4 regions of the Planococcus sp. APC 3906 genome follow, and region 2 is predicted to be linked to each of the others. Evidence: riboswitches for the same ligand, from Rfam matches in the RefSeq annotation. Region 2 holds a riboswitch; each other region holds the start of a gene.
The links. A riboswitch is a leader RNA that binds a small molecule or an ion and turns the genes downstream of it on or off. The one in region 2 is predicted to bind S-adenosylmethionine.
Positions count from the first base shown of each region.

Region 1: another riboswitch for S-adenosylmethionine. It lies ahead of QMA09_RS11000 (methionine ABC transporter ATP-binding protein); the one in region 2 lies ahead of QMA09_RS00965 (methionine ABC transporter ATP-binding protein).
Region 3: another riboswitch for S-adenosylmethionine. It lies ahead of QMA09_RS13630 (methionine biosynthesis PLP-dependent protein); the one in region 2 lies ahead of QMA09_RS00965 (methionine ABC transporter ATP-binding protein).
Region 4: another riboswitch for S-adenosylmethionine. It lies ahead of mtnK (S-methyl-5-thioribose kinase); the one in region 2 lies ahead of QMA09_RS00965 (methionine ABC transporter ATP-binding protein).

Region 1 is NZ_JASDCW010000017.1:37,430-45,101, reverse strand. It holds gene QMA09_RS11010 (MetQ/NlpA family ABC transporter substrate-binding protein) at 1-501, opposite strand, end outside; gene QMA09_RS11005 (methionine ABC transporter permease) at 536-1,204, opposite strand; gene QMA09_RS11000 (methionine ABC transporter ATP-binding protein) at 1,197-2,222, opposite strand; SAM riboswitch class I at 2,304-2,408, opposite strand; gene QMA09_RS10995 (thioredoxin family protein) at 2,456-2,767, opposite strand; gene QMA09_RS10990 (toprim domain-containing protein) at 2,774-3,112, opposite strand; gene gcvH (glycine cleavage system protein GcvH) at 3,574-3,954, opposite strand; gene QMA09_RS10980 (arsenate reductase family protein) at 4,034-4,387, opposite strand; gene QMA09_RS10975 (acyl-CoA dehydrogenase family protein) at 4,550-6,331, opposite strand; gene QMA09_RS10970 (acetyl-CoA C-acetyltransferase) at 6,372-7,544, opposite strand; gene QMA09_RS10965 (3-hydroxyacyl-CoA dehydrogenase/enoyl-CoA hydratase family protein) at 7,573-7,672, opposite strand, start outside.
Region 2 is NZ_JASDCW010000001.1:187,989-195,660, reverse strand. It holds gene metX (homoserine O-acetyltransferase MetX) at 1-221, opposite strand, end outside; gene QMA09_RS00975 (O-acetylhomoserine aminocarboxypropyltransferase/cysteine synthase family protein) at 234-1,523, opposite strand; SAM riboswitch class I at 1,627-1,742, opposite strand; gene QMA09_RS00970 (glycerol-3-phosphate acyltransferase) at 1,876-2,517, shown strand; SAM riboswitch class I at 2,622-2,735, shown strand; gene QMA09_RS00965 (methionine ABC transporter ATP-binding protein) at 2,875-3,906, shown strand; gene QMA09_RS00960 (methionine ABC transporter permease) at 3,896-4,546, shown strand; gene QMA09_RS00955 (MetQ/NlpA family ABC transporter substrate-binding protein) at 4,885-5,721, shown strand; gene QMA09_RS00950 (M20 family metallopeptidase) at 5,741-6,940, shown strand; gene pepT (peptidase T) at 7,162-7,672, shown strand, end outside.
Region 3 is NZ_JASDCW010000026.1:12,663-20,334, forward strand. It holds gene QMA09_RS13615 (SDR family NAD(P)-dependent oxidoreductase) at 1-704, shown strand, start outside; gene ystJ (NADP-dependent malic enzyme) at 1,321-2,553, shown strand; gene metC (cystathionine beta-lyase) at 2,632-3,804, opposite strand; gene QMA09_RS13630 (methionine biosynthesis PLP-dependent protein) at 3,801-4,922, opposite strand; SAM riboswitch class I at 5,002-5,104, opposite strand; gene QMA09_RS13635 (antibiotic biosynthesis monooxygenase family protein) at 5,329-5,634, shown strand; gene QMA09_RS13640 (hypothetical protein) at 5,631-5,984, shown strand; gene QMA09_RS13645 (cobalamin B12-binding domain-containing protein) at 6,004-6,657, shown strand; gene QMA09_RS13650 (STAS domain-containing protein) at 6,635-7,393, shown strand.
Region 4 is NZ_JASDCW010000006.1:113,500-121,171, reverse strand. It holds gene QMA09_RS05815 (glutamate-5-semialdehyde dehydrogenase) at 1-154, shown strand, start outside; gene QMA09_RS05810 (DUF4395 domain-containing protein) at 191-604, opposite strand; gene QMA09_RS05805 (hypothetical protein) at 754-933, opposite strand; gene QMA09_RS05800 (1,2-dihydroxy-3-keto-5-methylthiopentene dioxygenase) at 1,047-1,586, opposite strand; gene QMA09_RS05795 (methylthioribulose 1-phosphate dehydratase) at 1,602-2,219, opposite strand; gene QMA09_RS05790 (2-hydroxy-3-keto-5-methylthiopentenyl-1-phosphate phosphatase) at 2,216-2,881, opposite strand; gene QMA09_RS05785 (2,3-diketo-5-methylthiopentyl-1-phosphate enolase) at 2,887-4,101, opposite strand; SAM riboswitch class I at 4,181-4,290, opposite strand; SAM riboswitch class I at 4,815-4,969, shown strand; gene mtnK (S-methyl-5-thioribose kinase) at 5,047-6,231, shown strand; gene mtnA (S-methyl-5-thioribose-1-phosphate isomerase) at 6,231-7,292, shown strand; gene QMA09_RS05770 (sugar ABC transporter substrate-binding protein) at 7,289-7,672, shown strand, end outside.

The DNA.
Region 1 (7,672 bases), on a different contig from region 2:
GCTGACTTCTGCTGTTGTTTTCTCTACAGCTTCATCCAACTTGATCAAGCCTTGCGCTTCAAGCATAGACAAAATACGGCCGTGATCAGCAACTGAACTGCTCATCAGGATAGTAGCACCCTCTGGAAGTTCTTCTAAAGAGTCGTATTTTTGCGAATAAACACCAATTGGTTCGATGTGGATGCCACCAGCGTTTTCAAATTCGTAGCCGAATTCTTCAACTTGTGAAGCCAAATAAGGGACGTGCTGGAAGTAGTTTGCGTCAATTTCGCCAGCTTCCAAATCCTGGTTCGGCAAAATGTAATCTTGGTATGTTTCGATTTCAAGCTCGATGCCTTGTTCTTCAAGGATCGGTTGAGCTTGTTCAAGAATTTCAGCATGCGGCACGTTGGATGCACCAATTTTCAATGTTGATGACTCTTCTCCTGAGCCGCCTTCGTCTGCTCCGCATCCTGCTAGTGCAAATGCTGTTAATACTGTTCCTGCTACAAATTTCTTCATGTTGTCAATCTCCCTTTTTATGTGTTTTTTATGATTAGCGCTTGTCTGACTTGACAGTCAAACGGTCACCGATAAACTGGATGGCAAATACAATGATCAAGATAAGGATTGTGGCCATTAACGTGACGTCTTGGCGGCTTCTTTGGAAGCCGTCAAGGAACGCCAAGGTACCCAGGCCGCCGGCTCCGATGATGCCTGCCATTGCGGTATAACCAACAAGAGCAATGGCTGTCACCGTGATGCCGGAAATAAGTGCCGGTTTGGATTCCGGAAGCAGCACTTTGCGGATGATGGTCCATGTGCTTGCACCCATTGAACGGGCGGCTTCGATAACGCCTTTATCAATTTCCTTCAGCGCAATCAAAACCATGCGTGCGTAAAATGGTGCGGCGCCGATAATCAATGCTGGCAATGCGGCGTTTGGTCCGCGAATCGTTCCGATCATATACTTCGTGAACGGAATCAGCAAGATGATCAAGATGATGAACGGAATTGAACGGAAAATATTAACGAATGCACCGGTCAGCCAATTGACGATGCTGTTGGCCCATAATTGTTTCGGCGCCGTCAAAAACAGGATGACGCCGAGCACCAAGCCGATGACAAAAGTGAAGAATGTCGACATGGCCGTCATGTATAAAGTTTCGAGCGTCGCTTCCCACATATCATTCCAGTCGACGTTAGGGAATAATGACTCAATCATTTGCCATCACCTCCGTTTGGACGTCTTCTGCATTGAGGAAGGCGATCGCCTCATCAATTTCAGGTTGAGAGCCTTTTATTTGTAAGATCAATGTACCGTAAGCCCCTCTTTGCGTATGTGCGATATTTCCCTGCACGATGTTGATATCGACAGTGTATTTGCGAATCAGTTTCGTTAAGATCGGCTGCTCGGTCTGGTCGCCGACAAATACCAGCTTGATGAGGACACCCGACGGATACAGTTCACGCAAATGCTTGATGGTTTCCTGGGAATCTTCGGTATCTGTCACCTGGGCCACAAAGCGTTTCGTGATGTTTTCCTTTGGCGCCTGGAAAACGTTCAGTACATCGCCCAATTCGACGATGCGCCCGCCTTCCATTACGGCGACGCGGTGGCAGATTTTGCGGATGACGTGCATTTCATGCGTGATCAGCACAATTGTCAATCCGAGCCTTTTGTTGATATCGACCAGCAAATCCAGGATTGAATCCGTCGTCTGGGGATCCAATGCAGAAGTGGCTTCATCACATAGCAGCACTTCCGGGTTGTTCGCTAAAGCGCGGGCAATGCCGACGCGTTGCTTTTGCCCTCCGGATAGCTGCGAAGGATACGCATTCTCTCTTCCAGCGAGGCCAACGAGTTCCACAAGTTCCAAGACACGCTCAGCACGTTTTTCTTTCGGCACTCCTGCAATTTCAAGCGGAAATTCGATATTCTCTTTGACGGTGCGCGACCACAGCAAATTGAAATGCTGGAAAATCATGCTGACTTTCTGGCGTGCTTTGCGCAAGTCTTTGCTGTTGATCGCTGTAATGTCCTGGCCATTGATGACGACTGATCCCGACGTCGGCTTTTCCAAACCGTTCAATAGGCGGATGAGCGTACTCTTGCCCGCTCCACTATAGCCGATGATTCCGAAAATCTCGCCTGGCGCGATGTCCAGTTCCACTCCATCGACCGCTGTCAACGAGCCTTTGCCCGTATCGAACACTTTCGATAACTTTTTAAGTTCAATCATTTCCCAAACACTCCTAATCCAAAAATAAAAACCCTTCTGCGCAGAAATGAGCAGAAGGGTAACTGTAAAAGTTGAACCGATCTCTCATTTCCCGAAGTTTCAGCTTCGCGTGACTTGGCACCATTTCATTTTCATGACGGTTGCCGGGCTTCATAGGGCACTTCCCTCCACCACTCTTAATAAGAGTAACGATATTTAATTAATTTCAGAAATTTAATTTACCACGCTTGGTTTTATACGTCAACTGATTTCAACTTTCCATATAGATAAGGTACGGATTGGAACGCGTAAATCTTTTCTTTCAGCTGTCCGTTCTGTGTGATGAGCAGGCACGGAACGCTTTCCACTTGGTACAGCGAAGCGATTTCCTGTACATAATTCAAGTTGGCTTTGCCCATTGGCAAATCAGGCACCAGTTCCTGCACGACATCCAGCATTTTCGAAGCAATCTGGCAAGTGCCGCACATCGGCGCATACAGGTAGTAGGCAGCCACGTCGTTTGTATTTTTTTCTTTCAGCCATTCTTTATGTGTCCATTCTTTCATGCAAATTCATCCTTCAGCTATAAACTTATTGACTTGAACGTTTGCCGATATCAATATATCCATCAATATGCGAATAGGTGTAGCAGCTACTTCTTTGTAGCTCGGGTTGATATAGAAATGGCGGGCTTCCGGAAACTCGCGCTTCACCAGTTTGCGCAGCTTCTCGCCTGATTTATCCGCATCCACCAAAATGATGATATCCATTTCTTCAAACGGCAGCAGCAATTCTTCAAGCCTTGTTGCACTTACTGTACCATTTGTGCAAAGAATCGTCACGGGTTCTGCAATAAGCGGCGCTATTCTCGCTTTGTCGCTGATTCCTTCCACCAAAATCACTTTTTCCATCATGCAACACCTCGCTAGATAAGTTGAACAATCAAAGTTAAAGTTTATACACCGCTTCGGTCGCTTTGGGCATGGCTCTCGCTATGAGCCGAGAAAAGCACTCGTCTCATTGCTTCGCCTAGCCCTTGGACGCGCCTCCGCTAAAATATCTCTTGAAATGAAGCAAAACAGCAGAGAAAACCTTACTGCTCGTGTAGTGCTGCGCTAACTTCTAGACATGAAAGGGAACTGCTTCTGTGCAAGCTTGTCGCTAAGAGATCTCTCGATATGGAGCAAAACAGCGGAGACGCATGCGGGAAAGCGAGACAGCCGAGACCCGGGAAGCACGCGCTAGCGGGCTGAAGAGGCTTGGCGCTCGCCCGCGGCAAGCGGAGCTGTTTTGCGGAATATCGCGATATTAGAAAATATCATATAGATATCCACATTTGTGTATAAAAAAAGCGCCACATAGGCGCTTTTCATTACTCGTTGATCATTTCTTTGTATTGCTCAGCTGTCATCAATTCGCCCAATTCAGCTTCGCTAGGGGATTCGATTACCACCATCCACGCATTTTCGTAAGGGGATTCGTTAACAAATTCCGGGCTGTCTTCAAGCTCACTGTTCACTTCTACCACTTTACCGCTGACTGGAGCGTAAAGTTCAGAAACAGTTTTAACAGACTCGACACTGCCGAAAGGCTGGTCTTTTTTCAGTTCGTCGCCAACTTGCGGCAATTCAACAAAAACGATATCTCCAAGTTCAGCTTGTGCAAAATCAGTAATGCCGATCCGTGCTGTCGCGCCTTCTACCTTGACCCATTCATGCTCTTTTGAATAACGAAGTTCTAGTGGTGTGCTCATCGAAAACCCTCCATATTATGTAGTTTACTCATATCTAAGTTTGACATAAACAAATCGGAAATACAAGAAATCAATTGCTCTATCTCCAGCTCGCTTCAAAGTCCTGTTCTTTGAATCCAAGCGTCACTTTTCCGTCGCCATAAGCCAATGGGCGTTTGATGAGCATGCCGTCGGAAGCCAGCAATTCGAGCTGTTCTTCTTCTGCCATATCAGCTAATTTGTCTTTTAGCCCAAGCTCCCGGTATTTCATGCCGCTCGTGTTGAAAAACTTCTTCAAGTCGACTCCGCTCGCTGCATAAATTTCGCTAAGCTGCTCTTTAGAAGGCGGTGCTTCCGCGATATTGATTTCGTTGTATTCAACCCCTTGATCGTCAAGCCATTTCTTCGCTTTTCGGCAAGTTGTGCATTTCGGATACGCGTAATAAGTAATCAAGAAAAAACCTCCTTTTTTTCCAAGCTTACCAAATCGCCGGCGCTGCGTCGATGTAAAATACTCCCTTCGCCTGTACCTTCCGGTTAACGCAAAAAAGGGATTAGGCCCCCTGCCCAATCCCTTTTTCGTACCAGGCTCACCGAATGAGCCTGTTGGTCCCTGTTACACCACGTATTTTTCTGCTTCGATCAATTTAACAGCCGCTTCGCGTTTCTTCGCGATGACGTTGTACGGAGTCGAACGCGTCAGTTTGCGCAATGCTGAAAGCATCATGCGCTGGTTGTCGCCTTCGATTGCTGCGATCAATGTTTCTTTCGCGTCTTTCTCGATCTTATCGAATGCTTCTTGGCAATAAATTTGCGTATACAGCAATTTCTGCTGTGCTTTTTCTTCGCCTGATGCAGCGATCGCTTTTTCGGTGCGGAGAACGACAGATTCCATTGCGAATACATTGCTGACGATGTCAGCGATGTTCACGAGAACTTCCTGCTCCTGCTCCAATTTCGTGCCGTACGTCTGCGCCGCTAAGCCAATTGCCAGCAAGGCGATTTTCTTCGCGTTGCGGACCAGGTATTTTTCCTGCACCAAAGCTTCTGTGCCGACTTCTTCCGGCATCATCATGAGCAATTCTTCTTGCAATTTCTGTGCGTGCTGCAGCAACGGAAGTTCGCCTTTCATCGCTTTGCGCAATAACGTACCAGGAACCAGCAAACGGTTGATTTCGTTTGTTCCTTCAAAAATACGGTTGATGCGCGAGTCACGGTAAATGCGTTCGATTTCGTATTCCTGCATAAAGCCGTAGCCGCCGTGAAGCTGAACGCCTTCATCAACGATATAATCAAGCGTTTCTGTACCGAAGAATTTATTCAACGAACATTCAACTGCGAACTCAGCGATTGAGTCAGCAACCAATTTGCCGTCAGCCTGCTGCTCATCCGTGAACTCGCTCATGCGGTCTTCGAACAAACCGACTGTGCGGTAAACCGAACTTTCCACTGCATATAGGTGTGAAGCCATCGTCGCCAATTTCTCGCGCGTCAAGTTGAATGATGAAATCGGTGTCTTGAACTGCTGGCGCTGGTTCGTATACGGAATCGTGATTTCCATCGCGCGCTTCGAAGCTCCGATTGTGCCAACGCCCAATTTGTAGCGCCCGATGTTCAGGATGTTAAACGCAATGATGTGCCCACGCCCAGCTTCACCCAATAGGTTTTCCACAGGCACTTGCGCGTCTTCCAAGATCAATGTACGAGTCGATGAAGATTTGATGCCCATTTTCTTTTCTTCCGGCCCGACTGAAACGCCATCATATGCACGTTCAACGATGAACGCTGAGAATTTGTCGCCATCAATTTTCGCATAAACCACGAAAACGTCAGCAAAACCAGCGTTGGTGATCCATTGCTTTTCACCGTTCAATACATAATGCGTGCCAGCTTCGTTCAAGCGAGCTGTCGTTTTCGCACCCAATGCATCTGACCCTGAACTCGGCTCAGTCAATGCATAAGCAGCGATCATTTCGCCAGTCGCCAAGCGCGGTAAATATTGCTGTTTTTGCTGCTCGTTGCCGAACAAAACGATTGGCAATGAACCGATGCCGACGTGTGCGCCGTGCGTGATCGAGAATCCGCCGGCTTTCGACATTTTTTCAGCGATCAATGCTGATGCGATTTTATCTAACCCAAGACCGCCGTATTGTTCTGGAACGTCTGCTCCTAGAAGACCAAGGTCGCCAGCTGATTTCAGCAAGCGCACGGAATGTTCGAATTCGTGGTTTTCCAATTTTTCCACGACAGGCATTACTTCTGTGTTGACGTAATCCTCGGTCGTTTTGGCAATCATTTTATGTTCTTCTGTAAAATCTTCCGGTGTGAAGACGCGTGAAAGGTCTGCCTCTTCGATTAAGAAACTGCCGCCTTTGATCAATGTTTTTTCTTGTTCCATTGTGAATTCCTCCTAGTTTTTATTCATGAAATTAAAGATCCTATAGCATTTCAAAGACGCCTGCTGCGCCCATTCCGCCGCCGATGCACATTGTTACCACACCGAATTGCTTGCCTTGGCGCTTCAATTCACTCATCATGCGGATCGTCAAAATGGATCCTGTTGCACCCAGCGGATGCCCAAGGGCAATTGCTCCGCCGTTGAAATTCACTTTATCGATATCGATGCCGAGGTTGCGGACAACCGCCAGCGATTGCGAAGCGAAGGCTTCATTCAATTCCCAGACGTCGATGTCGCTGATTGACAAGCCAGCCAATTTTAACGCTTTCGGAATTGCCACGATCGGCCCGATACCCATAACTTCCGGCGGCACGCCGCCTGTTGCAAATGAGCGGAATTTAGCCAAAGGCTTAAGCCCAAGCGCTTCCGCTTTTTCACGGTCCATCACCAATAGCGCGCCTGCGCCATCTGATGTTTGCGACGAGTTCCCAGCTGTTACCGAACCGCGGGCAGAAAAGGCTGCACGCAATTTCGATAAACCGCCGACGTTCGTGCCATGGCGTACGCCTTCATCCATTTTGAACATGAACGTTTTTTCCTGGTATTTATTGTTTTCATCAACAAATCGTTTGGTCACTTCAACCGGCACAACTTCATCATCGAATTTCCCAGCTGCGATTGCGGCACCCGCCCGCTCATGCGAACGGACGGCAAATGCGTCCTGGTCTTCTCGGCTGACGCCGTATTGGGTTGCCACTTGTTCTGCCGTATGGCCCATGCTCATATAATACTGAGGCGCCGTTTCCGCCAATTTTGCATTGGGGCGGATGACGTTGCCCATCATCGGTACCATGCTCATCGATTCCACTCCGCCGGCGATGACCGCTTCAGCCGAGCCAACCATGATTTTCTCCGCTGCGTATGCGATCGACTGGAGGCCTGACGAACAAAAACGGTTGACTGTTACTGCCGGTGTTGTATCCGGCAAGCCGGCCAATGCACCGATGTTGCGGGCGATGTTCATGCCTTGTTCCGCTTCCGGCATTGCACAGCCCATGATTAAATCATCGATCGGACCGTCATATCCTGCCCGGTTCAATGCTTCCCTTACAACCAATGCGCCGAAATCATCCGGCCGCACAGTCGCTAGAGAACCTTTTGTCGCTTTTCCGACCGGTGTTCTTGCTCCGGCCACGATTACTGCTTCGCGCATTTCTTTTTCCTCCTTTAATATCGAGCTATTAGTTCCGGAGCGGTTTGCCTTTAACGAGCATATGCTGCATCCGCTGCTGTGTTTTCGGTTTTGCCACTAAGCTTAAGAACGCTTCGCGCTCCAAATCG
Region 2 (7,672 bases):
ACCTGGAACTTATTTGTATCTACGGCTTTTCCTGGCCCTGCCAAGCCTGCCCACCAGCCAGGATTTTCTGCAGTGCCGACAGCAAACTGATCGCCTGTCAAAGCATGGCATACAAGGACCACTGGGGCACCATTTTTTCCGCAGCGTTCATAGGCAAGTTCGACATTTTCAAGGATTTCTCCTGACTCCAGGACCAAAGATCCGATCGATACGCTAGCCATTCTGCATTCCTCCTATACGTTTTCCAGAACTGAAGCTTGTATCGCCTGTTCCAGGTCCGCAATCAAATCTTCCGGATTCTCAAGCCCGACCGACAGGCGGATCAACTCTTCTGTTACGCCCGATGATTCAAGTTCCTCTTTAGACAATTGCTGGTGCGTCGTCGATGCCGGATGGATGATCAACGATTTCGCATCGCCGACATTGGCGACATGCGACCACAATCCAACGCTGTCGATCACTTTCCGGCCGGCTTCACGCCCGCCTTTAACGCCGAAATTGACGATGGATCCGTAGCCGTCTTTCAAGTATTTTTTGGCCAGTCCATGTGATGGATGATTTTCAAAGCCGATAAAATTAACCCATTCGACCTGCGGATGATCTCTTAAATATTCCGCGATAGCTTGGGCATTGCTGTTATGGCGGGGAATCCGCAAATGCAGCGTCTCCAGCCCCTGTAAAAATGCATGAGCACTTTCTGCACTTAAAGAAGGGCCGAAATCACGCAGCAGCTGGACGCGCAATTTAGTTGCAAAGGATGCGCCTTCTGCATCGATTCCGTAGCGGATGCCGTGGTAGCTTTCGTCTGGCTCCGTGTAGCTTGGGAATTTCGGATTGTTCCAATTGAATTTCCCGCCATCGACGACCACACCGCCGATTGTCGTGCCATGGCCGCCAATCCATTTTGTCGCCGAGTGGATGACCACATCAGCTCCGAATTCAATCGGGTTGCTGCCGTAAGGCGATGCAAATGTATTGTCGATCAATAATGGAATGCCGTTTTCATGAGCGATAGACGCCACCTTTTCCACGTCGAAGACATTCAGGCTCGGATTGCCGATAATTTCGCCAAATAACGCTTTCGTCTTATCGGTAATTGCGCTGCGGAAATTTTCCGGATCTTTGCCGTCGACAAACTTGACTGTAATGCCGTACCTTGGCAATGTATTTGCGAAAAGGCTGTAAGTGCCGCCGTACAAATTGCTGTCCGCGACGATCTCATCGCCCGCTTCCGCTACATTCAAGATTGAAAAAGCGATGGCTGCCATGCCGGATGCCAATGCCACAGCTGCAGTGCCGCCTTCAAGCAGCGCCACACGCTGTTCGAATACGTCGACTGTCGGGTTCATGATGCGTGAGTAGATATTGCCAGCTTCTTTTAAGCCGAATAAATTCTGCGCATGCTCTGTATCTTTAAACACATAGGAAGTTGTTTTGTAAATCGGCACTCCTCTTGATCCTGTTACGGGATCGGGCTGCTGGCCGCCGTGCAATAAAAGAGTTTCAGGTTTAAAATTCGTCATTTCTATTCCTCCTAATTTTTTATAGATAGAAACCAAGGTTGAGGAGGGAACAGAAAAAGCCCTCTTCGGTTAAGAAGAGGGCCGTCATATACGGGTATACCTCCTCTCATCTGCCAGATCCCGTCGTGCCGGATCTGTAGGATTTAGCACCTTTCCAAGCTGCGCTTGTTGGTTGCTGGGCATCACAGGGCCTATTCCCTCCGCCTCTCTTGATAAGAGTATTCAGATTTAGTTTTTCATCTTGTTGTGAAGTATAAAAAGAATGGAAAGCAATGTCAAGCATAAAATTCGAATAATTTTGAAACTTCGAAGCGCCTATTGCGTTAAAATTAAAGGAAGGAGGAGAAGGCAGATGTTATTTTGGACGATTTCAGCACTCATATCAGGTTATATCATCGGTTCTTTGCACGGCTCCCTTATCTCCCAGCTGTTGACGGGCGTCAACATCAAAAAAGAAGGCGTCAAAAATTCCGGGGCATCGAATGCCGCGATCGTGCTTGGTTGGAAATACGGCGCACTCGTTGCCGTTCTCGATATTGCCAAAGGCATTCTTGCGGTTGCAGGATTCCGGCTGCTGCTGGACGCCTCCGCGCTGCCGGATGGTACGGTCTGGACTTTATTGTTCACTATTGGCGCGGGCGTCGTGTGCGGCCACAACTTTCCCATCTACATGAAATTCAACGGCGGCAAAGGAACTGCGCCGCTCATCGGTGTAATGCTGGCGCTCGATTGGAGATTCGGAATTGCCGGCTTGCTTCTATTGGTCATCGTTTCACTTGCCACCGATTACCTTGTGGCTGGTGTACTCGTTCTTTACGTCACGCTGCTCGCCGTGGCGGTGTTTCCGGCTGACGGATTCTGGCCTGTAGCCATCGCCATTCTGCTGTTTGCGATGTCGATTTGGAAGCATACAGAGAATATTGCACGCGTTAAAGATGGCACGGAAAAAAGGGTTTCTGCCGTACTGCGTAAAAAAACGGCTGGCTCTGCTTAAGCAGGTGCCGGCAGAATCGCGCCAAAACTTTTTTCGGGAATTTAGTTGACTTTTACAACAGCCCCCTTTAAAGTAAGCATTACAAATCGAATACGTACATCACTTTCTTATCCAGAGAAACCGAGGGACAGGCCCTATGACGTTTCGGCAGCGGATTCGCTTCATGCGAAAACTGTGCTAATTCCTGCAAATGCATCCGTGCATTTGGAAGATGAGAACGAGATGGTTTCATGCCGAAGCCCTCTTTTTTTCTGTTGGATTAAGAAAAAAAGAGGGCTTTTTATCGTTCACTTTTGGAAAGATTGATCCGTACCGAAAAGGTTTGCATAGAATCACCAGCTTGAGGAGGCGCTTTACATGATTCAATTCGAGGAGGTCACCAAAACCTACCAATCCGGAAAACAGGAAATCCACGCTTTGAACGGCATCGATTTGACTGTCGAGACCGGAGAAATATATGGTGTCATCGGTTTCAGCGGCGCCGGAAAAAGTTCACTGATCCGCACCGTCAATTTATTGGAACGGCCGACTACCGGACGCGTGCTGATCCACGGCAAAGACATTCTGGCCTTGTCAGGCAGTGAAATCCGGAAAACGCGAAAAGACATCGGCATGATTTTCCAGCACTTCAATCTGCTGAATTCGAAAACGGTTTACCACAACGTCGCCATGCCGCTGCTGCTGGCAAATACGCCGAAGAACAAGATCAAGGAGCAAGTGAAAAACTTGCTTGAGTTTGTCGGCTTGGCTGACCAAGCAGAAAAATACCCGGATCAATTATCGGGCGGCCAAAAACAGCGCATCGGCATCGCCCGGGCGCTGGCCACCAATCCTTCCGTACTGCTATGCGATGAAGCGACTTCCGCTCTTGATCCGCAGACGACCCAGTCGATTCTGGAATTGCTGCGCCGCATCAACCGGGAATACAACATCACGATCCTGCTCATCACGCATGAAATGGGCGTTATCCGTGAAATCTGCGACAAAGTCGCGGTGCTGGAAGCCGGAAAAGTCATCGAAAAAGGAACCGTGTTCGATGTCTTCACCAATCCGCAGCAGCCGACCACCCAGCGTTTCGTCCGCTCCGTCATGAACGATGAGCTGCCGCCGTCGCTGCTGGAGCAATTGCAGGATCCATCGCGCAGCCATTCCATTTACCGCATCCAATTCACTGGCTCATCGGTCGGGCAGCCGCTGATGTCCCGCATTTCACGTGATTTCAATTTGGACTTGAATGTTTTATTCGGCAACATTACTGAACTGCAAGGCGAACCGTACGGCAACCTGATTGTCGAATTCACCGGTCCAGCTGCCGAGATACAAAACGCGCTAACGGCAATCCGCAGCGACACCGTAAAGGTCGAGGAGGTGCAGCATTATGCTAGTTGATAACGAACAAATCTTGGAAGCGCTGTGGGAAACCGTTTATATGACCAGTGCGTCATTCTTCTTCTCCCTGTTGATCGGCTTCCCGCTCGGCATCTTGCTGGTCGTCACCCGCAAAGGCCATTTGCTCGCCAATGAACCCGTATCCAAAGTATTGAACATCGTCATCAATATTTTCCGTTCCGTGCCATTCATCATCTTGATGGTCGCCATCATCCCGCTGACGCGGCTGATTGTCGGCACATCGATCGGTACAGCAGCAGCAATTGTCCCGCTGGTCTTCTACGCCGGCCCGTACATCGCCCGCTTGATCGAAAACTCGCTGCTTGAAGTCGATAAAGGCGTCATTGAAGCGGCGCAAGCGATGGGCGCCTCACCGGCCCAAATCATCTTCCGCTTTTTGATCCCGGAAGCATTGAGCTCACTCGTGCTCGCCCTGACAATCGCCATTGTCGGCTTGATCGGCGCATCTGCCATGGCAGGCGCGATCGGAGGCGGCGGACTCGGCGACCTCGCCATCACTTACGGCTACCAGCGTTTCGACACGATGGTCATGGTCATCACCGTAGCGATTCTCGTCGTCCTGGTGCAAGGCGTCCAATCCGCCGGCAACTTATTGTCTAAACAAGTTCGAAGAAGATAAATATGAAATACAATTTGAAACAAAGAAACTAACTTTAACAAACCGCTGCGGTCGCTCTGGGCATGGCTCTCGCCATGAGCCGAGAAGAACACTCGTCTCATAGCTTCGCCTAGCCCTTTGCCGCGCCTCCGCTCAAATATCTCTAGATATGGAGCAAAACAGCGGAGAAAACCTTACTGCTCCTGCAGCGCTATGCGCTTCGTCGCAAAGACTTGCCCTCGCAGGCTTCGGGTAAGTCTTGCCCACGGCAAGCGTAGCTGTTTTGCGGAATATCGGTATCTAAAGAATATTATTTCAATTAAAATATTCAACTAAACCCACTATTGGAGGAATCTCAAATGAAAAAAACGACAGCTCTTTTATTGATAACAATCCTTGCCTTGCTGCTGGCAGCTTGCGGCAATGACGAAGAAGGCGCAGATGGCAATCGAAAAGTCACATTGGGCATCAGCGGCTCGGATACGACGATTTGGGACCACATCGCTGAGAAAGCTGAAAAAGAAGGAATCGACCTAGAAATCGTGACGTTCTCTGATTACGTAGCGCCGAACATCGCTTTGGCAGAAGGCGAACTTGATTTGAATGCTTTCCAAACGATTTCTTATTTCGATGAATTCGTTGCAGAACATAAACTTGATATCGTTCCGATCGGCTCGACCGTTATTGCACCGATGGGCCTTTACTCTGAAAAGCACGAATCGATCGACGAACTGCCTGAAGGTTCACAGATTGCCGTACCGAATGAAGCGACGAACATGGGCCGCGCCTTGCTGCTTCTTGAAGAAGCGGGCTTGATCGAACTTGCGGATGAAGCCGGTTTGACAGGCACAGCTGATGACATTACAGATAACCCGAAAAAACTTGAAATCGTGCCGATGATTTCCGGCCAAACACCGCGTGCTATGGGTGACGTTGCCGCTTCCATCATCAATAACGGCATTGCAGTCGATGCCGGCTTGAACCCTACCGAAGACCCGATTGCCCGCGAAAGTGAAACAGCGACACCGTACATCAACTTGATCGCAGCGAGTGAAGAAAATGCAGAAGATCCGGATTTCCTGAAAATAGTTGAACTTTACCAGCAGGAAGACACGAAAGAATTCATCATCGAGCACACGAAAGGCGCTCAAATCCCGACATTCGTTTCAGTTGAAGAACTTGTTGATTATCAATAATTCTTGAGGAGGAATTCCAATGATCATTGCCAAAGAAGCTTCCCAGACCATTTCCCAGTCGATTGATTCCAATCAGGCAGCATATTTTGAAGCTAGCCAAGCGATACACGTCAAACCGGAAATCGGCAACGAAGAGTTTTTTGCCAGCAAGACCTTAGTGGCGCTGCTTGAAGAGGCCGGTTTCACTGTCGAAACGGGCGTTGCCGGCCACGAAACCGCCTTTTACGCGAGCTTCGGCGGCGAGCTTCCCGGTCCGTCCATCGCTTTTCTTGCGGAATACGATGCATTGCCCGGCCTTGGCCATGCTTGCGGCCATAACATCATCGGCACGACAAGCGTTGCAGCTGCTATTGCGTTGTCAGAAACACTCGCTTCAACCGGCGGCCGCGTCGTAGTGCTCGGCACCCCTGCTGAAGAAGGCGGACCCCACGGCAGCGCGAAAGGCAGCTTCGTGAAACACGGGCTGCTCGAAGGCATCGATGCGGCGCTGATGATCCACCCTTCAGGGAAAACGGCATTGACCGGCAATTCGCTGGCAGTGGATCCGTTGGAATTCCATTTCTATGGCAAGCCGGCACACGCTGCCGGCTCTCCGGAACAAGGCATTAACGCGCTTGATGCAGTCTTGCAGCTTTTCAACAGCATCAATGCGCTGCGCCAGCAATTGCCGTCCGACGCCCGCGTCCACGGTATCATCACCCACGGCGGCGATGCACCGAACATCATTCCGGAATACGCCGCGGCGCGATTTTACATCCGCGGCGATTCATGGAAAAAAACGGCGGATACCGCTGCAAAGATCCGCGCGATTGCTGAAGGTGCCGCACTTGCAACGGGCGCCAGCGTGAAAATCGTCCGTTTCCAAAACGAAGTGAAAGACTTGGTTCCCACTCCCCTCCTGGATTCGATTTTACGCGATGAATTGGAAGCGGTCGGCGAACATGTAGCGGAGTCGCGCAATTATGGGCTCGGTTCCACGGACGCCGGCAACATCAGCCATGTCGTCCCGACGGCGCATCCTTACATCAAAATCGGTCCCGATGACTTGATTGGCCACACGCCGGAGTTCCGGGAAGCCGCAAAGTCGGATTTAGGCAATGAAGCGTTGATCCGCGGTGCCAAAGCGCTGGCGAACACCGGCTATCGTTTGTTGACAGACGCTTCTCTCTTAAGTGAAATCAAACAAGCGCACGCCCAAGCATTAGCAGCAAAAAATTAAATATTTTTAACGGAAGGCAGCGGCGACGCTGTCTTTTTTATTGGCTAGAAGCGTATTTTCCTCGTTGCAGAGCGTATTCTGCTGTTTATGGGGCGTATTTCTCGATTTGCAGAGCGTATTTCAACCGCAATAGAGCGTATTTCCATTTTCCATCGCCGTATTCCCAAAATTCTCTCTTATCATGCTAAACTTAAAGCAATACATATCTAGGGGGAACATTGATGATTGAAACTTTGATCGAGCGCCTTGTGCGCTATGCAAAAATTGATACGCAATCCGATTTTGAGAACAACGAAACGCCGTCGACTCCTGGCCAATGGAATTTGCTGCGCGAACTTGAAAATGAGATGAACCGCATCGGCCTCCAAGAAGTTGGCATGGACGAACATGGCTATCTTTTCGGCACATTGCCTGCCACTACCGATAAGCAGCTGCCGGTCATCGGCTTCCTGGCGCATGTCGACACGGCGACGGATTTCACCGGCAAAAACGTCAATCCGCAGCGCATTGAAAATTACGACGGCAACGACATTCAGCTCAGCGACACCGTGGCAATGACCGTCGCCGACTTCCCTGACTTGAAAAACTACGTCGGCCATACCTTGATCACGACTGACGGCACGACATTGCTCGGTGCTGACAATAAAGCCGGCGTCGCTGAAATCATGACAGCAATGGAATACTTGCTGCAGCATCCTGAAATCGAGCATGGCAAAATCCGTGTGGCATTCA
Region 3 (7,672 bases), on a different contig from region 2:
GGATCGGCCGGGACATTGCCCGGACTTTTGCGGAACTGGGGGCGAATGTGGTCATCTCCGGACGTAATCAGCAAGCGCTGGACGACGCGCTGCGCGAGCTGCATGGCTATAATCCGAGCTGCATCGCAGTGGCCGGTGATTTGAGCGAAGTTGCAGAAGTACGGAGGCTGATTGATACGGCAGCGGACACTTTCGGCACAGTCGATGTACTGGTGAATAACGCAGGCGTCAATATCGCAAAACCTGCAATGGACGTGACAGAGTCGGATTGGGATACGGTCCTCGATTTGAACTTGAAATCCGCCTTTTTCGCCAGCCAGGCAGCCGCTAAGTATATGCTGGCACAGAAAAGCGGTCGAATCATCAACATCGCTTCCCAAATGGCGTTTGTCGGCTATATCAAGCGTGCGGCCTATTGCTCGAGTAAAGGCGGCATGGTGCAGATGACCAAAGCGCTTGCTGTGGAATGGGCGAAAGACGGCGTGAAGGTCAATGCCGTCGCGCCGACGTTCATCGAAACAGAACTCACGGCGAAGATGTTCGAAGACGAAGCATTCAAGAAAGACGTCGAAAACCGCATCCTGTTGGACGGATTGGCGCGGCCGAAAGACATTTCAGGAGCCGTGCTGTACCTGGCATCCGATTTGGCGAATTTCGTGACCGGCGAAACAATCAAGGTCGATGGAGGCTGGACTGCTATTTAAAGCATAAAGATTCATCAGCCAATTGAGCTATATAAGTTGAACAAAAGAATTTCGATTTTTACATCGCTTCGGACGCTTTGGGCATGGCTCCCGCTATGAGCCGAGAAGAACACTCGTCTCCTAGCTCCGCCTAGCCCTTTGCCGCGCCTGCGCTAAGATATTTATCGATATGTAGCAAAGCAGCGGAGAAAACCTTACTGCTCCTGCAGCGCTATGCGCTTCGTCGCAAAGACTTGCCCTCGCAAGCTTCGGGTAAGTCTTGCCCGCGGCAATAAAAGATGTGCTCCTGCAGCCCTTCGTGCTTCGTCGCAAAGGTATCTCCCCAATTCTTGGGTCGATACCTGCGCAGCTGGTTTGCGGAATATCGAAGGTTATAAATATTAGTCCAACTTATACAATTGAAAAGACAGTGAAAACGATTCGTTTTCACTGTCTTTTTTGTTTTTATGTGTCTTACTGTAAAGGGTGGCTTCTGGGACTCTTTTGAGATGAAGGCGCTTTCATGGGAGATTCGTCTCAGCCTAAAGTCCGAATATTACAAGAAAAATCAGAAAAGTCTTTCAATTGGTGTTAAACGCTTTATAATGAACAATTATAAACAAAGGGAGATGAGGCAATGGCGAACCTAAGAAACGACTCTTTGCATCTGCATCGGGAACATCAGGGAAAACTCGAAGTCCGTTCAAAAGTGGCGGTCGGAAATGAAAGGGAGTTAAGTCTCGCCTATTCTCCTGGGGTAGCAGAACCGTGCAAGGAAATTGCGCAGGACACGGGGAAAGTCTACGAGTATACGATGAAAGGCAATACGGTGGCAGTGATTACAGATGGCACTGCAGTGCTCGGGCTTGGCAATATCGGCCCTCATGCAGCGCTGCCGGTGATGGAAGGGAAAGCGGTGCTGTTCAAGGAATTCGCAGGTGTTGATGCTTTTCCAATCTGCTTGGACACGACAGATGCGGAGACAATCATCCAAACCGTTAAACTGCTGGAGCCCGGTTTTGGCGGCGTCAATTTGGAAGACATTTCAGCGCCAACCTGTTTTATCGTCGAGCAGCGTTTAAAAGAAGAAATGGGCATCCCGGTATTTCACGACGATCAGCATGGAACGGCCGTCGTGACGCTTGCCGGATTGATCAATTCCTTGAAGCTGGTAGGCAAAAATGTCGACGAAGTGAAAGTGGTCGTCAACGGCGCAGGAGCTGCAGGGATTGCAGTCGTCAAGCTGTTGAGCAAGTATGGTTTCAGCCAATTGATCATGTGTGATACGAAAGGCGCGATTTTTAAAGGGCGTTCCTACGGAATGAACCCGTTCAAGGAAGAGGTCGCAGAAATGACCAATTATGGACGTTCTGAAGGCAAACTTGGAGAGGTTATCAAAGGGGCGGACGTCTTTATCGGCGTATCGGCAGAGGGAGCTTTGAGCGAAGAAATGGTGGCGTCGATGAATGCTGAACCGATCATTTTTGCGATGGCGAACCCGAATCCGGAGATTCTGCCCCACGCGGCAAAACGTGCAGGGGCTCGCATTGTAGGCACGGGGCGATCCGACTTCCCGAACCAAGTCAATAACGTTCTGGCGTTCCCAGGCATCTTCCGGGGTGCACTGGACGTCCGCGCCACTGAAATCAATGATGCGATGAAAATTGCGGCAGTGGAAGCGATTGCCGGGCTGTTGGAATTTCACGAACTCCACGACGAATACGTCATTCCAGCGCCATTCGACCTGCGCGTTGCGCCTGCAGTAGCAGCCGCAGTAGCGCAAGCGGCGATTGATACGGGAGTGGCTAAGCGGCCAATTGGCACGAATGCCTCCGCTGCACAGGAAGCTCTTTCAGGAAAAAGTATATAATAGAAGAAAGCCGCCCATTCATCTTTTAGAATGGGCGGCTTTTTTCTGGAATTTTGGATTGCATCAGCATGTGTGAATTTATTTCACCAGCTCAGGAGTCTTTGTTGCGCGTCGGACTTTTTGCAGAGCCTGTTCGAGGTCTTCCAGCAAGTCGTCACGGTTTTCAAGGCCGACCGATAACCGCAGGACGCCGTCTGTGATGCCGCGCTTTTCGCGGTATTCTTTCGGCATTGACGCATGGGACATCGTCGCCGGATACGAAAGGATGGTTTCGACGGCGCCTAAACTTACCGCGAAAACCGGAATTTCGAGGCTTTCCACAAAAATGCGTGCGGCATCTTTGTCCTTCAGGCGCAGCGATACGACTGCGCCTGCATCGCGTGCCTGGCGCTCATGGATCGGATTGCCGGGATGGAACGTGAATCCGGGATAATAGACTTCTTCCACGGCGGGATGGCTATGCAGATATTCCGCAATGACACGAGCGGAAGCAGATGATTGCTTCAAGCGTGCGCCAAGCGTTTTGATGCCTTGGATCAAAGTATAAGAATCGTGTGCTCCTAAAACCGAACCGAAGGTATTTTGAATAAAACCAAGGCGATCCGCCAATTCCGGATCTTTGACGACTGCGAGCCCTGCGATAATGTCACTATGGCCTGAAAGGAATTTCGTCGCACTGTGCAAGACGACGTCTGCCCCCAAAGCAAGCGGGTTCTGATACAGCGGCGTCATGAATGTATTGTCGACGAATGTCAGGCAGCCATTGGCTTTTGCTAATTTAGCTGCAATTTCAATGTCGGTGATATTCATGACCGGATTGGAAGGTGTTTCAATGTATACGACTTTCGTATTGGGCTTGATTGCTGCGGCCATTTCGCTGAGGTCAGTCATGTCGACAAAGCTGTAGGAAATGCCGAATTTGGTAAGCACTTCCGTTACAAAACGGTAAGTGCCGCCGTAGACATCTTCCGATACAAGGACGTGATCGCCAGCCGACAGCAGCATGAATGCGGAGGAAATGGCAGCCATGCCGGAAGCGAAAGCGAATCCGCGTGTACCGCCTTCGAGTTTGGCAATGGTTTCTTCCAGTTTTAACCGTGTAGGGTTCCCGGAGCGGCTGTAATCGAACGGTCCGAATTCGTCAAAACTTGGCTGATGGTAGGTGGAAGACAAATGAATCGGAACATTGACCGCTCCGGTTTCTTTGTCGACGCCGGCAGCGTGGATGAATTGGGTTTCCAAATGTGTCATAGATGAAGGACCTCCTTGTCCAGTTTTGCGAATGCTTGCGTCAGATCGGCTGTCAGGTCTTCACTTTCTTCGATGCCAACGGAAAAGCGCAGCAGGCGGTCGCAAATTCCGCGGCGCGTCCGCTCTTCATAAGGGATATCGGCGTGCGTCTGGGTGGCAGGATAAGTGATGAAACTTTCCACACCACCGAGGCTTTCAGCGAACGTGATCAGTTCCAGGTTTTCCAGAAACGGCCCGACTAATGCGGCGTCTTGCAAGCGGAATGACAGCATGCCGCCTTTGCCGGGATACAGGACATCCGTAACTGAAGGATGATGTTCCAGAAATGCGGCAGCTTCGCGTGCATTTTTTTCGTGCTGTTTCATGCGAAGCGGCAGCGTCTTCAAGCCGCGGATCAACAGCCAGGAATCGAACGGCGACAACACTGCGCCAGCTGAGTTGTGGAGTACGCCCAATTTCTCGCAAAGCGCTTCGCCTTTAGCGGCAACCAGGCCGCCGAGCACGTCATTGTGGCCGCCGATGTACTTTGTCGCGCTGTGCAAGACGATATCTGCGCCTAATGCGATCGGCTGTTGAAGATAAGGCGTTAAGAAGGTGTTGTCGGCAATGAGCAGCAAATCATGTTTTTTAGCCAGTTTTCCGTAAGCGGCAAGGTCGATTTCCTGCATCAATGGATTAGTCGGCGTCTCGATGAACAACGCTTTCGTTTTATCGGTGATCAAGCTTTCAGTATGGCTGACGTCATGGAAATCTGCGTAGACGGTGCGGATATTGTAAATTTCCGAATAATGCTGGAGCAGGCGATAAGTGCCGCCATAAATATCTTCAGGCACCAATAATTCGTCTTCCGGCCGGAACAGCGACAGCACCAGCTGGATTGCCGCCATTCCGGAACTACAGGCAAAGCCGGCATCCGCACCTTCAAGAGCGGCGATGCCTTCTTCCAGCACGGAACGCGTCGGATTTTTCGTGCGCGTATAATCATAGCCGGTCGATTTGCCGAGCCCTTCGTGTTCATACGCAGTCGATAAATAAATGGGGGTGCTGACAGCGCCTGTCGTTTTATCTGTTTTATTGCCTAATTGCACTAATTGGGTTTCAATGCCGAATTTTGTCATGGGAATCATCCTTTCAAAATGAAAAAACAGGGGCTTTCTTCTCGAATAAAGAAGAAAGCCCCTGTTTGGGAACAAATTCTTCTCATCTTCTAAGCCGAAGCCTATTGGAATTAGCACCGTAGCCAAAAGGCTGGTTGCTGAGACTTCACAGGGCCAAATCCCTCCGTCTCTCTAGATAAGAAATAAATTATGAAATTTTATGTGTGTTATTTGGATAAAGATTACTTTAATACACTAGAGCAAATATTACAAGAGAAAAGTGGAAATTGTTAAAAAACTAACAGCCAGCAGGCAGAAATAAAGGAACTGAAAGTGCACAGCTTTTCGAAGAAGCTTTGTATTGCTGTTAATTCGTATGTCGAAAGGGTATACTATACAGTAGAATTTAGCGGAAAGGGGCTTTTCGATGTATATTGTAACGTCCACTGTAACGGTGCCGGAAGAGAAAACAGATGATTTGATCGCCATTTACCAGCAACGGTCCCGCCGTGTGGATAAGGCTGAAGGATTTGTTTCTTTCCGGCTGATTCAGAATACGAAAAAATTGAACGAATTGACGGTGCATCTTGAATGGGCATCGAAAGAAGCATATCTCCAATGGGTGAGAAGCGACGAGTTCAAGGAAATCCATGAGCTTGAAAAGCATTACCCGGACCAGCAATTGGCAGGCATAGCGCCGAAAGTCCGCCAATACGAAGTGGTGGCCGAATGAACCGGGATGTAAAAATACAAATTGCTTCGAATACGGCTAAAAGCATCTACGAAGCGTATCCGAACTTATGGGAAAGATTCGGGGAGCGCGGCTTTTTGCGCACCGAAGAAGATAATATGCATCATCTTGATCATCTGGAAACTGCGTTCGAACTGCAGGACCAACAGGTTTTCATTGATTACAGCAAATGGCTTGAAACGGTGTTGACAAGCCGCAACGTTGAAACAGCTTTGATTGTCGATAATTTTGAACGGCTCATCAATGTTTTGCCCGGAAATGTGAATGCCAAAGAGGAAGAGTTTATGATTGCGTGCTTAGCGTGTGCAAATAAAGAGCTTTCCGCCCGGTAACCTTAAGGAGGTGGAATCTATGATTCATCCAGTGCAATTAGCGGAATTATTTCTAGAGGGCAATGATCGGGACGCTATCGGACATATCCGTACATTCCTGAAAACCCATAGCCAAAAAGATTTATATGATCAATTGCTGACGCCGGCGATGTACCATGTCGGCGAGCTGTGGGAAAATAATGAGATAACCGTTGCCGATGAACATTTAGCAACGGCGATCTGCGATTTCGTCGTAACTGCGGTTGAAAATCGTGGCCAGGCCGAAGTAGGCGAGGCGCGGAAAGTGATGGTGCTCGGACCTGAAGGCGAAGACCATTATATCGGTTTGAAGATGGTTTCTAGCTTGTTCAGGGAAAATGGCTGGTCAGTCAAATACCTGGGGCCGAACATGCCGCTCAGCCACGCTGTCGAAGCGGCAACTCGCTGGCAGCCGGATGTTATCGCGTTATCCGCAGCACTTGTCTACAGATTGCCGACGATTAAAGCGTATATCAAGGAATTTCTTGCACTTGAACCGGCGCCGACGGTCGTATTTGGCGGCAGAGCAGTGTCAAAAGCCAATATGGCTGCGCTGCATGAACAAGGTGCAATTGTCATTAAAGATTTAGACCAGTTGGAACGCTGGCTGACGATGGGAGAGGAACCGCAAGATGAATACGGGATATCAATTTGACGGTTTGCCACTCCCGGCGATTCAATTGAACAATAGCCTTTCCGTAATAAGCTGCTCGCAAGAGGCAAGCAGCTTATTCGGAGATTTCACCGCCTTAAGAGACATTGTCGATGAAGGCAGCCTGAAAAAAGCAGGGAATTTGTTGAAGCCTCAAAAGACACCGATTAAATTCGAATTGAATTTCGTGACAAAAGACTTAGAATTGATTTTGGCTGATGTTTATGGGAAATGGGACAGCGACTTCAGTTTATCTGTCATCATTGTTCCGAAGATGGATGAAATGTCTGGTGTTTCAACTCAGCTGCGCCTTTTGCAGAATCGGCTCCGTGAAACGGATTATGATTTATTCCAGGAAAAGGAGCTGACGCTCAAGCTTTTGGAGCGGGTACGCCTTCTTTCTGCGCCATGCATCCAATTGAACCAACAGCAAGTGCTGATTCCGCTGTTCGGCGATCTGACAAAGGCGAAAGTGATTGCCATCAGGGATCCGCTGCTTGAAAGCATCCATAATTTCAAAGCGGAAACGGTGCTGGTCGATTTTACAGCAGTCGACCGGATAGATGAGAAAGGGCTCGATGAATGGGAAGCGTTGCTCCAATCCTTAAAAGTGATGGGCAAAGAATGCATCATTACAGGATTGAAGCCCGAGCACGCGAAAAGCTTGCACTTGATGAACTCACGGCTGACGATGCGTTTTTCAGCGTCGCTGCTGGGTGTGCTCTCGGGTAATAGATAAAACCGGCTCCTGGAAAGAGGCCGGTTTCAGACTGTAGACAAAGTCTACTCAAAATGAATAACTGTGTAGAGTCCAACCGGTCTAGCCACTTCGCTTTCCGTGGGCTCAGCTTCAGCCTCCTCGTCACTGACGTTCCTGCGGGGTCTTCAGCCTTCGCTGTCCCACAGGAGTCTTCGTGGCTAGCCCGGTTGTCAGCATGTAGCTCTAATTGAAGAGAGTAACCAACTCATTCATTTTTCGTAAGCATTCTCTCAAGGATTCGGAGCACAATGCGGCGAC
Region 4 (7,672 bases), on a different contig from region 2:
CAATGCTTCGACCCGCTTTACGGACGGCTTTGAATTCGGCTTCGGCGCCGAAATCGGCATCAGCACACAGAAACTCCATGCCCGCGGGCCGATGGGCTTGCCGGCATTGACCTCGACAAAATACCTCATCCGCGGCAATGGCCAAATCAAATAATGCACAAAAAAACCGAAAGCAGCCGCTTTCGGTTTTTTAATATTGGATTTTGGTTTTGTTGTGCTTCCACATCATATAGCGGTAGCGGATCGTGCAACCGATGCAATAGCCCATCAGCGCAACTCCTGAAGCGATCAGCACCATGATGCTGAAAACGTAGCCGGCCGCTGCTGCGCCGATTGCAAAAAAGAGCAGGGACAGCCCGAGGCAGACTGTGGCAATCCATTGATTGAAAAGTTGCTGGTCGCGGTCCTCCTGGATATACGTATTCGCGGGTTTTTTCAAAAATCGTTTATTGAACTGGATGACAGGGTTCTTTTTGGTGATCAATGTATAAACGCCGACAAGGAACGGCAGCACTAGGATCGCTTTATGGAAAACAAGGGCAAGTATGACGGTGAGGACAATGAATGCTTGGTTGGATTGCACAAGCGGTTTTGGAATAGACATAAGGAAGCCTCCTTTGATTATTCGTTATTATACCAAGTTGTTTAGTAGGTTTAAAGAGAAATGCTTCAGTTTCGAAATATTTTTGATTATAAAATCAAACCACAAAAAAAGCAGGTGCCTTTTGAAGAGAGGCACCTGCTTTTATATGTTCATTTATCTGAACCATTCTTGTCTTTCGCCTTTAATGCCGAAGAAGCGCTGAGGGAAATTGCCAATGCCACGCCGATGATGAAAAACGCGAGGTTTTTCTGGACGATGCCCAGGATCAGGAAAGGTAATCCGATCGCAATCCCGGTTCCGACGTTCAGGCGGGCCGCCTTTTCTTTCATTTTTCCTCACATCCCTTCAAACGTTCATTTTATAGATTACGGCTGGAGACAGGAAAAGTTCCAGAAATAAGCGCACAAAAAAAGAACCGGCGTTTTTGCCGGCTCTGGTTTTATTAGTTAGATTGTACGCCTTCTTCTTCTTGGTAGACAGGTACCCAGCCTTCAGTCGTGACGAAGATGCGCACTGCGACAACTTTGCGGTCGTCGGCCAATGTGAAGTAATGCGTGATGTTTTCAGGGACAGAAATCAAGTCGCCAGGCGTCAAATGGACTTCGAAAAAGCGCTCGTCTTTGCCTTGGATGATAAAGACGCCGTGGCCGCTGACGATATAGCGGACTTCATCATCTGTGTGGATATGCTTGCGCTGGAAGTTTTTCAGCAATTCGTCGAGCTTCGGGTTGGAATCGGAAAGCGAAATGATGTCTGCAGCCTGGTAGCCGCGGCGTTCGGAGATGTCATCGATTTCGGCTTTGAATGCCGCTAAGATTTCTTCTTTTTCAGCGTCGCTGAGGTCAAATTTCTCACGCAAATGCTCCGGCAGTTTTTCAATGTCCCAATGTTCGTAGACGACTTCCTGTTGCTCCAGAAATGCCGCTACTTCGTTTTGCGCTTCGATTGTTTCGTTCGTGCCTTGGATTTTGATGATGGCCATGATAATCTTCCTCTCTTAATGGGATTGTATTTGATATAAAGCGAGCTGGTATTGAAATAAGAACTCGCTGGCTTCCAGTAATTTCTTCGCTTCAAATGGATCTTTGCCCCATACCGTGATGCCGTGGTTGCGGATCAGCACTGCACCGCTGTCTGCGGAAAGGTGTTTCTCGAACTCTTTCGTAAGGTTAGGGATGTGGGCGTGGTTCGGAATGATGGGAATCGTCAGCACGGCGTCTTCTTCCCAAAGTCCGAATGCCTTGATCAGCTCTAAGCCTTTAAAATCGATCTTGCCTTGGTCGCCGTAAATTTCGGAAATGACGTTATTGGCGACGGTATGGATGTGCAGGCTGCAGCCGGCACGGGTTTTGCCGTATATTGCGCAATGCAGCAAAGTTTCAGCTGAAGGCTTCAACGGCGTTTCTTCCACCGCTTTGCCGGCCGCGTCCACCAACAGGAAATCCTCGGAAGTCCGTTTACGCTTGTCTTTGCCGCTCGCAGTGACGAGAAACTCCAGCGGCGCGTCCTGGACTTTGATGGCCAGGTTGCCGCTCGTTCCCATGAACCAATCGCGCAAAGCTAATTCGTCTTTGATGTTTGCGAGTTCCTGCCATCTTTCCTGGAAGGCGGTCATGACTTCACCCCCAGTTTTTCATCGATGATCGACATGACGTCGTAGAAGTTTTCAAATGGCTTGTACGGGAGCCCGAGCTCTTCGCATTTGCCAATCAGGTAATCGCGCGCGATGACGAAATCCGCTTGCTTCGCAGCTTCTAAATCACTGATGGAATCGCCGATGACGATGCTTTGTGCGCCGTCCTCAAGCAATTGGCGGATGATCGAAGGCTTGCAGCAGCCGCAGCCCTGGCTCGTACATTGCTCGTCGCAGCCGTTTGGAAATTCAAGGCGGATCGACTCTCCCGAGAAATCCGCTCCGTTGCAATAAACCCCTGAAAAAGGGCCGAACGGTTTAATGAGCGGGTGGACAAAAAAGTCGATGCCTCCGCTGACGACATAAAGCGGAATTTCACGTTCGCGCGTGTAGGCGACAAAATCAGCAAAACCTTCGCGGATTTGCGCCTGCTCCAGAACAAATTCGATCACTTCATCTTTTTTGGCGGCCGGCAGCAGCGAGAACATTTGCGCCACGCCATCGCGGATGGAGATTTCCTGGGACAGGATTCGGTCTTTTATTGGAGTCCATCCCGGTGGATCAAAATGCTGAAGGATGGCGATGATGTTGTCTGAGTTGGTGATGGTGCCGTCAAAATCACAGAAGATGACTGTTTTATTCATGCTTATTACCCCCACATATCCAATGCTGTTTTTAATTCGTGATGGTGTTTGGCGGCTTCGTCAAGTGACTGTCCGTTCAGCACGGCGTCAATTGCCTGGCGGAATGCTTTGCCGCCGCCAGCCGCGCCGTCCGGATGGCCATGGACGCCGCCGCCTGCGTTGATGATGCTGTCAGTGCCGAAATCTTCGAACAGCTGTGGCACAAGGCCGGGATGGATGCCGGCTGAAGGCACCGGGAAAGTGCGTTTCAACGGGCTTGCTTTCACCAGTTCTTCGCCAAGCGCCAAGGCCTGGCTCTTTTCAAGTGCAACACTGCCGTAAGGGGAGGGGAACAACGAGAAGTCCGCTCCGGCAATGCGCGTCAATTTGCCGAGTGCGAGTGCGGTCGCCAACCCATAAGTCGGAGAAGAAGTGAAAGCGCCGCTGAATGCCGGATGGGCCATCAATGGGAGCCGGATGTCCGGGTCTTCCGCCAATTCCTGCAGAACGTCGAGCCCGTAAGCATGGACATTGAACAGCAGCGCGTCAGCCCCCCGTTCCCGTGCTTTTTTCGCTTTGTCGCGAAGCGTGGACGTGCGGCCGGAAAGATTCACGGCATACAAGGTGCGGTGGCCGGTTTCCTCGAACACAGCCTGCAGCACTTCTTTGCCAGCGGTAATCCGCTGTTCGAATGGCGTCAACGGATTGTCAAACAGGATTTCGTCGTCTTTCACAAGATCGACGCCGCCGAGCGCCTGCTGCCGCAGCTGGGCTTTCAAAAATTCCAAGTTCCGGCCGATTACGCCTTTGAAAATACTCATCACAAGCGGCCGGTCCTGGACGCCAATCAAACTGCGGACGCCTTCGATGCCGAATTGCGGCCCAGGGAAATGCCCGAGCAGTTCATCGTCGAAAGCTAAATCGAGCAGCTTCACTTCGCCGTCGAGCGACAGCTTTCCGAACACCGTGGTCAAAATGGCCGGCAGGTCCGGCGAGAAATTCGCGCTCGGATACGAGATTTTCGCTTCCGCGCGGATCAGTCCCGGGTTCAGCGGATGCGGTGCATCTTCAAACTCGGTGACCCAGATTACTTCACCTTTATGCTGTTTTAATTGCTCCTGCTCGAGAAGCGGCAAATCAGTCCACGAACCGATCGTCAAGCCAAGCGCGATGCCTTCCGCCTTTTTTTCAAATGAACCGGGTTTTCCGTAAAGTTGGTATGTCGCTGTCAATCTGCTCAAATCATCCACACTCCGTTTAAATTAATTGGAAATAGAAAAAAACCTCTTCAAACAAGAAGAGGTTAATGGGCTTAACAACTTCTTATTTCTCAGCCTGTCAAACGGGCTGCAAGAATTAGCACCGTGTCCATTGCTGGACCGGTTGCCGGGTGTCATAGGGCTTGTCCCTCCACCTGCTCTGAATAAGAATGCGTATTCAATTGGTTTCGCTATACAAAGTAATTCTGATTATTCCACGATTAAAACTTTCTGTCAATAATTATCTGTAAATTGTGGGTGAGGAAAAGTGGGATATTCGACCGATATTCCGCAAAACAGCTTCGCTTGCCGCGGGCGAGCGCCAAGCCTCCTCAGTCGCTTCGCTCCCTGCGGGGTCTCGGCTGTCTCGCTTTCCCGCAGGCGTCTCCGCTGTTTTGCTCCATATCTCGAGAGTCTATAGCAACTTCAGAAAGTGTATCTTTCGTGTTCTTTGTTAAAAGAAATGAAACACTATTATAAGTTTTAACATTGAATGAAGCGGAAGGCGGCGACACCTGCGGGACTAGCCTGTGCTGAAGACCCCGCAGGAGCGAAGCGACGAGGAGACTGAAGCCAGGCCCGCGGTAAGCGTCCGCCTGAAGCGAAACGAAAAGGAATATTGAAAAAAGTTATTGACACTCAATTCTGAATCGTGATAGGATTCTTTTCAAACAGCAAACACATATGCAACAACACTCTTATCAAGAGCAGGCAGAGGGATATTGGCCCTATGACGCCCAGCAACCGACCGTAATACCTTCGTGAGAAGGGGCGCTTCAGCGCCGGGATGAAGATCCCGCAAGGCACGGTGCTAATTCCATCAGAAATATACATTTCTGAAAGATAAGAGGCAGGGAAACTATATTTCTGAGCCTCTTTCTTTTGGGAAAGAGGCTTTTTATTTTGCATTCGAAAGGTAGATGACATATGGCAATAGCAGCTAAACAATACGAAGAATTGACAATAGAAACGGCGGTGGCGCTTGCGAGAACGCATTATCCATTCCCGGAAGGCGCGGCATTGCAATGCGACGAAATCGGCGATGGCAATTTGAATTACGTGTTCCGCGTGGCGGACCCGGAAAGCGGCAAGAGTGTGATTTTGAAACAGGCGCTGCCGTATGCGAAAGTTGTCGGCGAAAGCTGGCCGCTGACCTTGCAGCGCGCGCAGATCGAGGCGGACGCCCTTCGGAAACACGGCGAGTTCGTGCCGAATCTGGTGCCGGCGGTATATGCCACGGACGCGGTTTTGGCATTGACGGTGATGGAAGACTTGTCGCATTTGACGATTGCCCGTGAAGGCTTGATTGCCGGAAAGGCGTATCCGCAGCTGTCGACGGACATCGGCGAATACTTGGCGCGCACCTTGTTCCAGACATCGGATTTTGCGCTTCACCCTTTTGAGAAGAAAAAGCTCGCTGCGGCGTTCTCGAATCCGGAGCTTTGCAAGATCACCGAAGACCTCATTTTTACAGATCCGTTTTTCGACAATGAAACCAACGATTTCGAACCGGAGCTGAAAGGGGCTGTGGAAGCGTTATGGGCCAACAAGGCGCTTCAGCTGGAAGCGGCGAAATTGAAGTTCAGCTTTTTGACCGAAGCGGAAGCGCTGCTGCATGGCGACCTCCATACCGGCAGCATCTTCGCGAGTGACAGCGAAACGAAGGTCATCGATCCGGAATTCGCTTATTACGGGCCGATCGGCTTTGATGTCGGCTTATTCCTCGCCAATTTGATTTTCCAATCGCTGACACGCAAGGGGAATCAGCGCAAAGTGATCCTTTCGCATATTGAACGGACATGGGAAACGTTCGAGGCGCGGTTCACGGACCTTTGGGAAAACAAAGGCATTGAATCTTTCCAGCAAACGGCAGGCTACCGCGAGTTCATCATCGAGAAGATTTTCCGGGATGCTTTGGGCTTTGCGGGCTGTGAATTAATTCGCCGGACGATCGGCTTGGCGCATGTAAAAGATTTGGACGGCATCGAAGACGACAGCCGCCGCATCGAGTTGAAGGAGCGGGCATTGCAGTTTGGCGAAAAGCTGATTTTGCAGCGTGCTGAAGTGAAGAGCATCTATGAAGTGACAGCGTTGATCGGGGAGGCGGAATAATGGCAATCCCGTTATCAATTTCCTGGCAAGACGGCAAGCTGACGATTTTGGACCAGCAGAAACTGCCGCATGTAATCGAGTACGTGGCGCTGGAAACCTTGGAAGATGTCTATGACGCGATTTTATCGCTGAAAGTGCGCGGCGCACCGGCAATCGGCATCGCCGCTGCATATGGACTGGCGCTCGCGGCGGTGCGACACGACACGGAAGAACTTCAGACCTTTTTCCACTTAGTCGAAAAAGACGCGGCGCACTTGGGCAGCTCGCGCCCGACAGCGGTTAACTTGGTATGGGCGCTGGATCGGCTGACAGCGAAAGTGAAGGAGGCTGCCACCGTAGAGCAGGGGAAAGTGCTGCTGCTCGAAGAAGCGGTGCGCATCCACGAAGAAGACGAAGCAGCGTGCCGGAAAATCGGCGAATACGGCCTGGCTTTATTGGAAGGCAAAACGCGCGTCATGACGATTTGCAACGCCGGTTCCATCGCGACTGCGAAATACGGCACAGCGTTGGCGCCGTTTCATCTCGGAAGTGAAATCGGACGGCAATTCGAAGTGTATGCCTGCGAAACGCGTCCGGTCTTTCAAGGGTCCCGGCTGACGGTATGGGAGCTTCAGCAATCAGGGGTCGACGTGACGCTGATCACCGACAGCATGGCCGCCCATACGATTGGCGCGAAAGAAGTCGAGGCGATCATCGTCGGAGCCGACCGCATTGCAGCGAACGGCGACACGGCGAACAAAATCGGCACGCTGAATTTAGCGCTGCTGGCTGATGCGTACGGCATCCCGTTTTATGTAGCGGCGCCGGCATCGACATTCGATGTATCCATTTCTTCCGGCCGCGACATTCCGATCGAAGAGCGCAAAGCGGAAGAAATCACGCATATTGCCGGCATCCAAATAGCGCCGGAAGGCACGAAAGTATTCAATCCGGCTTTTGATGTCACGCCGGCACGGCTCATCAAAGCCATCATCACCGAACAAGGGGTCATCACCCCAGGGTACGAAAAAAATATCCCTGCCGTTCTCGGCGCTTACACAGGAAAAGGAGCAAATTCATGAAAAAACAATCGCTTTTATTCATCACATTATTATTGATCCTCAGTGCCTTTTTAGCCGCTTGCCAGCCAAAAGGGGAAGTCAGCGAAGAAGGAACGTCAGATGCGACGAAAGCGGAAGCATCGGACCACCCGTTAGCCGGCAAAAAAGTGGCATTGATCATGCAGATCAACCTCGGGACATTTTCCGCGCAATACATTGAAGGCGTAAAAGAGCAGGCTGGAAAATTCGGCGGCAGCGTGACAGTCTTCACTTCTGAAGGCGATTTGGCGAAAATGGCATCGAATTTGGATGCAGCGATCAACCAAGGCTTTGATGCCATCCTGATCGACCACGGCACGAAAGAAGCATTGAACCAAGGCGTTGAAAAAGCAGTGGAACAA